2 regions of the Pseudoalteromonas sp. S2893 genome follow, and region 2 is predicted to be linked to the other one. Evidence: riboswitches for the same ligand, from Rfam matches in the RefSeq annotation. Region 2 holds a riboswitch; the other holds the start of a gene.

Region 1 (4,422 bases), on a different contig from region 2:
CGCTGAGCCCCTGCTGATTGAATACTTGGATAATGACGCTCAATGGCTACATCAGCTAATTTTTTTAATCCCTCTACATCACCTTGAGTTGCTAAATACTGAAACGAGCCAACGCGAATATGGCTACTTGCTAAGCGGGTAACAATTGCGCCTGGTTGCGGCGGATTACGATAAACAGCTTCACCTGTGCCGACAACAGCCAAACACCGCGTGGTTTTAATCCCTAAGCCATGCATAGCTTCGCTCATAATATACTCGCGAATAGCGGGGCCTAGTGCACATCGCCCATCGCCTCCTCTTGAAAAAGGCGTGGCGCCTGAGCCTTTTAACTGAATATCCCACAGCTGATTTTTATCATCGCTGATAGCACCCAGTAAGTGCGCTCGCCCATCACCCAAGCGCGGCGAAAAGTGCCCAAACTGATGCCCAGAATAGCCAAGCGCTACAGCATTTACCGGTTGTGGCTCGTTACCAGCAAAAGTACTGGCGCGCAGCGCAGGCTCAACATCTATATTAAACTGCTGTGCTAACGCTTCGTTCCACAAAAGTAATTGCGCAGCTGCAACGCTTGAAGGACTATCCTCTATTGCGAAGTTATCTGCTATGTCTGTGTATCTTGGCACTAGTTTCATGGTTAATCCTCTGTTTGTTGGCTTATGCCTACGCGATTGTCGCCCACGCTGTAAGCCACAATTAAGCTAAGTTCTTGCAGGCTCAAACCACTTTGCTTTTGCATTTCGTTAAAAAACGCCTGTGCGGCAGTGAGTGATTTTTTAGTCTGCAGGCCGCCATCGATAATTTTGTGCGCTCTTAGGTAACTTTCTACATCTCGCGAAAGTAAAAAAGTATCTTTACCAAGCGCTCTTAAGGCATACGGGCCTGTATTGCCGCCCAAACGGGCGCCGTGTTTTTTTAAATATGCCCATAAACCAATAATGTCATCGCTTGGCCAGTTAGCTACAAACTTGCTAAAACTGCCATGTTCCTGAGCTATTTCGTGGATCATGTAGGCATTTTCAGGAATTGTTTTTACCTTTTTATAATTACGAATAATGCGCTCATCAGTTGCTTTTTGCTCGAGCATATCGGGCGGCATCATAAGTAATTTATCAACACTAAACTGCCAAAAAACCTCTCTAAAACCTGGCCATTTACTGTTTATTACCGACCAGTAAAACCCGCTTTGAAATACTTTACGGGTAAACTCTTCAAGCCAATCGTCGTCACTTAATGCGCTTAATGCTTTTTTAGATAAGGGTTTTGCGAGTAATAACTTAAGCATTTTTTCAGAACCTTTTCGCTCTACTGCTCGCTTATAAATATCGCTAAATTTTTCCATACTTATTAAATACCTCATCACTGCTCATAGGGTTAGTTTACGAGAAAAGCAGCCAATACGTAACCACCCACATTTTCGATGAACTAATCTGTATCCTGCAACTTGACACCTAGACGGCTAAAATGTTTTAATCGCCGCAATTACCCTATTTAAATTGTATTTTGTTAAACCTTTAGCGGTTAAATAAAATACAAAGGGCTAGAAGAGGTGCGTTATTCAGGTAGCGTATGTTAGGAGCGCAAACTCCAGTGAGCATATGTGAGGGGAATACCGCCGAGAGGTAAACGCTTTTGCGAAGCAATTACTTCGGGCGACTAGGTTGAATCCTAGCGACTGTCACCAATAGCTGTTTTAAAACAGCTTATTAGTTTGGTGGAGAGCTTCTGGTCTTAAATAATAAGGCCGTGCGCCCTATTATTTTAAGCCCATTCGCTCTTCGAATACTGTTCGAACGACGTTAATGCGGCTCACATCATACAGCCTCCTTAATATCTCGAACACCTTATAGGTTCGTAAGAGATGATTCACAACTTCAATTTAGACGACTACGCACTGTGGACAGCGCTTGTTACGCCGTTTGATCAACAAGGTAATGTTGACTACGACACGCTCACAACACTTGTTAGCGAACAAGAAGCGGCACACAACGGTATTTTACTGCTCGGTAGCACAGGTGAAGGCTTAGCCCTTACGCTTAAAGAGCAGCAAGGCATTGTTGAGCACGTGTGCCAATTAAAACCCAGTGTACCGCTTATGGTTGCTGTTGGTGGTAGTAATTTGGCCCAACAAAAAGAATGGGTTAGCTACTGTAACCAATTACCTATTCACAGCTACTTATTAGGCTCGCCTCTTTATGCAAAACCAGGGGCTGTAGGTCAAACACATTGGTACGAAAGCTTATTAAACGAAAGCGCGCATCCGTGTATGTTGTACAACGTACCTGGGCGCAGCGGTGTAAGCATTCCTATCGAAACCATTGAAAACTTAAAAGCGCACCCAAAACTGTGGGCTTTAAAAGAAGCAAGTGGCAACATCACCCAATTTGAAGCATACCGACAAGCCGCGCCTAATTTAGCGCTATACAGTGGCGACGATGCACTTATGCCCTACTTTGCCCAAGCAGGTGCAAAAGGCTTAGTTTCGGTTGCGGCCAATGCATGGCCTTTGCAAACACACGAATTTGTAAAGCGCAGCCTAAGCGGTCAACACCCCAATTTATTTGCTCAGTGGACTCGCGCTATCAATAGCCTATTTGCTGTAGCAAACCCTATTCCCGTTAAAGTGCTAATGCACCAGCAAGGGCGTTTAAATAGCCCACTGTTGCGTCCACCTTTAACGCATCTTGAGTTAACGCAAACCGATTGCATTACCACTGCAAACGACACCATTTTATCTTGGCATTAAACACAGGTTTTTATAATGAGCTGGTTAGAACTACTAAATAATTTAGAATCGGGCGCAGTACGCGCAGCATCACAAAACGAAAGCGGCCAATGGGAAGCTAACGTAGAAGTAAAACAAGGCATTTTAGAAGCCTTTAAAAATGGCACTAACACCGAGTTTGCAGGCGGGTTTGTTGATAAGCACAACCTTGCACCGCAAGAATTTAGCACTGACGATGGCGTGCGTATGGTACCAGGTGGCACCAGTGTTCGCCGCGGAGCCTACGTAGCTAAAGGCACTATTATTATGCCACCAGCGTACGTAAATATTGGCGCATACATCGACGAAGGCACTATGGTTGATAGCCACGCATTAGTGGGTTCGTGTGCACAAGTTGGTAAAAATGTACATTTAAGCGCAGCTGTTCAACTTGGTGGTGTACTTGAGCCAATTGGGGCAAGCCCAGTCGTGGTTGAAGACGATGCGTTTATTGGCGCAGGTTGTGTCATTGTTGAAGGCGTAGTGGTTAAAAAAGGCGCTGTACTTGCACCAGGCGTGCGTTTATCTGCCACTATTCCGGTTTACGACTGTGTTAACGAGCGCCAGCTAGATAAAGGCGAGCCAATTCCAGAGTACGCTATTGTAATACCAGGCTCTCGCCCTGCGTCTAACGAATGGGCTCGTGAGCAAGGCTTAAGCATGTCGTGTGCACTCATTGTTAAATACCGCGACGAGCAAAGCGATGCATCGTTATTGCTAGAAGAGGTTTTACGATAATGAGCTTTTTGAGCACGCCTATCAAGGCCGCCGTAAATACACTTACTCAGCAACTTGATACACCTTTTTTTGTTTACGACTTAGACAAACTAAACGCACACCTTACCCGTTTAGTTGCGCAAACCGATGTAAAGCTTTGGTATGCGGTAAAAGCCAATCCGCTTTCTAAGGTTATTCAATGCCTAGACAGCGCCGGATTTAACTTTGACGTAGCAAGTAAAGGTGAGCTTGAACAAGTCCTTGCACAAGGTATTAGTTCACAGCGCGTGCTCAACACAGGGCCTGCAAAGAGCCCTAAACAAATTAAACACTTTATTGAGCGCGGCGTGCGTATTTTTGTTGCCGAAAGCCTCAATCAAGTACGTTGGTTAAACCAGCAAGCGCAGCTGCAAAATACGCAGCTGCAAATATTACTGCGTGTGCAATTACGCTGGCCAGAAGGTGAAAAAAACCCATTAGGGGGTGACAGCCTTACTCCGTTTGGGCTTGGTTGCGATGAATGGCAAGCGCTCAATACTGGCGATTACCCAGCACTTAATTTTGATGGTCTGCATATTTTTCAGTGGGGCAACATGCTTAGCACGCAAAAGCTAAGCGAGCTGTGGTCGCAAATGATTGCACCGCTTACCACCTTGGCTAATAACTTAAATATAAACCTTAAAATTTTAGACTTAGGCGGCGGTTTAGGTATTCCTTACACACCAAACGATGCAACACTTGAGTGGGATGGATTAATCACCGCGCTGGCAAAAATTAAAAAAGATGCGGGTGTAGACGAGCTTTGGATGGAGCTTGGCCGTTACGCTGTAGGCGAATGCGGTCATTACGCTAACCCCGTCGTTGAGTGCAAACAAAACTACGGGCAACAGCAAGTTATTTTAACCGGTGGTATTAACCACTTATTGCGCCCTGCTGTTACAAGC
Region 2 (4,422 bases):
AGCACTCACTTATTTTAAGCGCGTATGACTAACCACTTTTTTAAAAACACCCTAAGTATTGCTCCCTCTTTTTATAGCGATTTATCCCCTAGCAACAATACTATTTTAGTGTTTAATGCCAACACACTTAATGTAGAACACCTTGATTTAACCCAGTACCTAAGCCCATTTGAGCTAAGCGTTATAAATCGCCGTAAACGCATGCAAGCAAAGCAAGAATATGTAGCATCGCGCATATTACTAAAGCAACTTGCAAAGCATACTCAGCCCCAATACGCACACATACCGCTTAATAAAATGAGCACCCACTTTAATGAAGAATGCTCAAAACTGCAGCTCCATATAAACCACACCGTTATAAATACCTGTATTTCGCACTCGCATGGCTTAGTTGGCGTTGCACTTAATGTTACTAAGGCGGAGTTTGGCTTTGATATTGAAAAAATAAACTTAAAACGCCCATTCGAAAAGCTCGCTAAGCATTTTTATCATAAGGCTGAAATTGCCTTAATTACCGCGCCTTTGGCTATAAAAGAGCAAGCCCACCGCTTTTTTAGAATTTGGACCTTAAAAGAGGCACTCGCTAAAGCAACTAGCCGCCCAATAGCGCAATTGCTTAGCCCAAATGTATTTGATGAATTTTCTTTGTTAAACCTAACAGCATCGAGTAACACCATAACGGTTGCCAATGAGGAGTTTGATATAAGCGTGGCGCATAAAAAAAGCACCGACTGGCGGTGCTTTATACTTAATAACTTAGATACTTAATAACTTGGCTTTAAAAGCTTAAGCAGCGCTTTCTAATAATCGGCTGTGTATTGCTTGTACCACGGTATCTGACTCGCTTTGCTCTACTAAAAAGCATAAGTTGTGCTTACTTGCACCATGACAAATTAATCGAATATTAAACTCTTTTAATACGTTCATTAGGTTCATTTCGTGCTGGCGTAGCTGTATTTCAGAGCCTATAAGCGCCACTAAGGTTAAGTTGTTTTCAACCGATACATGACAAAATTCGGCCAATTTATCTAAACACGCTTGCTCAAGCTCAGGTCGCGAGGCATTAGGTGCATTATCTAGGGTTATGGCAACACTAATTTCTGAGGTAGTAACTAAGTCTACCGATATATTAAATTCACTTAAAATGGTAAATACACGAGCCAAAAAGCCACTTGCTAATAACATTTCTGGGCTTTTAAGCGTTAGCAATATTTGGTTTTTACGCTGCGTAACGGCACGAATACCTGGCTGCTGCGATTTTTCACGCTCAATCCACGTTCCTCCGCGCTCCGGTTCGCGGCTAGAGCCTACAAATACATTAATATGGCTACGGCTTGCTGGTAAAATAGTCGCAGGGTGCAATACTTTTGCGCCAAATGTCGCCATCTCTGCGGCTTCATCAAAGCTTAAACGGGCAATTGGCGTTGCCTTAGCGCATAAACGCGGGTCGGTGCTAAAAATACCCACTACATCGGTCCAAATGTGTACACTTTTAGCGTTAATAGCCTCTGCTAATAACGCCGCGCTGTAGTCAGAGCCACCACGGCCAAGCGTTGTGGTTTGGCCAAATTCATCACTACCAATAAACCCTTGTGTAACTATTACTTGCTCATCTAATAACGGAATTAACAGGTCTTTAGCCGCTTGTGCAGTGGCCGCAACATCGGGCGTTGCTTTACCAAATTGGCTGTCGGTTTTAAGCACTTTGCGTACATCAAACCTATCTGCATTTAAGCCTTTTAAGCGCAGCACTTGAGCAAATAAATAAGACGATAAACGCTCGCCAAAGCTAAGCAGCTCATCGTGTTGTTGATCAGTGGTGAGTGTTTCAAGGGCTAACGTTTGAAACGCTTTTAACGTCTCGTTAAAACCTACGGCTAAATCGGCATCAAGCGACAGCTCATCTAAAATAGCCTGTTGAATAGCCAATACGCCATCTATGTGTGCTTGGCGCTGCTCTTTACTAAGGTCGGGTTTGCACAGTGCAACTAAGTGATTAGTTACGCCGGCACTGGCGCTCACAGCTACAATACGTACGCTTTTATCTGCAACAATAATTTCGCTACAGCGACTCATCGCTTCAAAGTTTGCAACACTGGTTCCGCCAAATTTGGCAACGATGTAATCTGATTTTGCGCCTGATACTGTTTGTGGCACTGATTGGGTAGTCATTTCGTCTCCTTTCGCGGTATCCAAACCGCTAAAAAACAAGAAGAACTTGGCAAAGGAATGCAAATAAGATGTGTCCGCTGCCAGAAGCTCTCCACCTAAGTTGGTGACAGTTTTGGGGATTCAGCCCCATAAACCGAAAAACACGGTTGACGTAACCTTGTTTTCCTCGGCGAGTACTTCCCTCTTTAATGGTTATGGGCGTTCGTCACCTACCATTAAATACCTAAGTATCGCACCTCTTCTGAATGTTGTATTAACCTGTGGCTAATAAAACAAAACCCCACTGTGTAGCGGGGCTTTGAAAGTTATCGTTTAGACGTCTAGCTGTCAAGGTGTTTTAGTTAATATAACGCGAATAATTTAGCCAAGGTTTACATTGCTGGCTACTTTTACAGCGCTTAATGTAACTCGCCTGTACGCCAGCTAAAAAAATGTGTAAATTAAGCCAGTTAATAACGAGTACTTTTTATTATAAAAATATAAAAACTACGCTCTGCTTTAAGCGTAGTTAACTCATTACTAGGATGTATCACCGCATTATGATCCCAGCTAAAAAGCTGCTTAATACCCTTAGCGAACACTGGGGTGTTTTAGAGCTATTATTTAAACGTTTTAAAATGGCCGACTTTAGCCTCAAAGACGTGCAAAACGCCATTAAGCAAAAACAGCCCACGTGGACAAACGAGCGCATATACAAAGAAACAAATCGTTTGCTCAATCAAGATATACTTATTCCATTGGCTAAATCATCCCAGCTTGAAATAAACCGCGCCATTGCCGATTTTGCGACCTTTTTATTACAAGAAGAACACCTAGGTTTAGCACAAGAAATTAGCGTTTTGGTTGATGATTTAGCACGCCTAGGAAACCGATTAGATAATGCCGGCGAAATAGAAGACTTTGACGATTTACGCCGCTATAGCCGCATTATGGATGATCGGGTGCGTAAAATAATGAAGCTTTACGCGCACAACGAAAACGCTATTTTAAACATTGTTGAGCAAGCTAAATCTGATCACGCGGTGCAATCTTTGCAAAAGCGCTACAAAGCGGTAATAGAAGCCTTTGACGAATACATAGAGCCGATGCTTGAAATGGTCGATATTCGCGGTGACTTTCATGCCTGTTTTACACTTATTGAGCAACAAATAAGTAAGCAAATAGAGCACATTGAACGCTCAGGCAAAGCCTACAGCGACAAACGTATGCTTGAGCAATTGCGTACTCGGATACTCGAAATGCATTTAGTTGGCAGAGAAAGCTTACGCAAAAGTGCCGATATGCTTATGCCACTGCGCGAAGAGCTACGCCGTAATAACCTAATTACCCGCCAAGCAGCAAAAGTGCTCGGCCTTGTGCGTAAAAATGGCGTAGACAACATGCTAAGCGCGGTACAACCAAATTTTGTAAGCGATGCGCAGCGTTATTCGCTTGGCCAGCAGCGTCATATAGTTGCCTATATGGCAAGCTTGGTAGAATTTGAACACGAAGAATACCAACTCCCAGAGCAACAAGACGTGCCGGCATTTGTTACGCCAAACATTCCTGATTACCACGATGTTAAAACAAGCTTTGCAAAACGCTTTAATAAAAAACGTAAAAAGCCCCAGCCATTACTGCAATTTTTAGATGAAAGCTACCCAGAATTAGACGCCGACGAAATGCTATTTTTATATCAAAAACTAGTCAGCGACAGTGAAATTCACATTAGCCAAAGCGATGAAAAAACACGCGTAAAAATTGCCGGCCAGCATTTTTCGTTATACCCATTTAATTCTGCGCCTCAGCCAGATACACAGGCAGACGAGTAACACATGACACATATAAACTTAAACGAGCTTACGCACCTACAAGCCATTAATAAAAAATTAGGTGCGGGTTACCATATTTGCGAACAAGACAACGTAATGTGGCAAGAGCTTGACCAGCACATAGAATCTTATAGCGCCTTATTTAGCGCCCTTGGCCACGAGTTAAAACACGACAGTCGCGGCTTTTACTACTTTGCCAGCGACGAAAGCACGCCAAACATGGGTAAAATATCCCGTGCTATTGCACTGACTATTTACATTTTAATTGAGCACTTTGCCAATACGGGTAAAGACCCAATGCATGCCCTATTTGATGAAGTAAACGATTTAGAACTGATGCAAACCTTAGTGCAAATTAATAAGCACTTGTTTGATCAACTTGAGATATTTTCGGGCTCAGATTTACGAAAAGATGTATACCTGCGCATGGTACGTTTAG

Evidence for each region. A riboswitch is a leader RNA that binds a small molecule or an ion and turns the genes downstream of it on or off. The one in region 2 is predicted to bind lysine.
Region 1: it holds a riboswitch for lysine, as region 2 does, so the genes downstream of both, dapA (4-hydroxy-tetrahydrodipicolinate synthase) here and lysC (lysine-sensitive aspartokinase 3) in region 2, are expected to answer to the same signal.

Annotation. Positions count from the first base shown of each region.
Region 1 covers NZ_PNCY01000030.1:69,957-74,378, forward strand. The annotation lists gene CWC04_RS14495 (protein adenylyltransferase SelO) at 1-632, opposite strand, end outside; gene CWC04_RS14500 (DNA-3-methyladenine glycosylase I) at 635-1,339, opposite strand; lysine riboswitch at 1,534-1,730, shown strand; gene dapA (4-hydroxy-tetrahydrodipicolinate synthase) at 1,859-2,743, shown strand; gene CWC04_RS14510 (2,3,4,5-tetrahydropyridine-2,6-dicarboxylate N-succinyltransferase) at 2,759-3,499, shown strand; gene CWC04_RS14515 (PLP-dependent decarboxylase) at 3,499-4,422, shown strand, end outside.
Region 2 covers NZ_PNCY01000011.1:86,926-91,347, forward strand. The annotation lists gene CWC04_RS07030 (4'-phosphopantetheinyl transferase family protein) at 25-768, shown strand; gene lysC (lysine-sensitive aspartokinase 3) at 787-2,172, opposite strand; lysine riboswitch at 2,249-2,421, opposite strand; gene CWC04_RS07040 (MksB family condensin complex protein) at 2,712-3,983, shown strand; gene CWC04_RS07045 (condensin complex protein MksE) at 3,987-4,422, shown strand, end outside.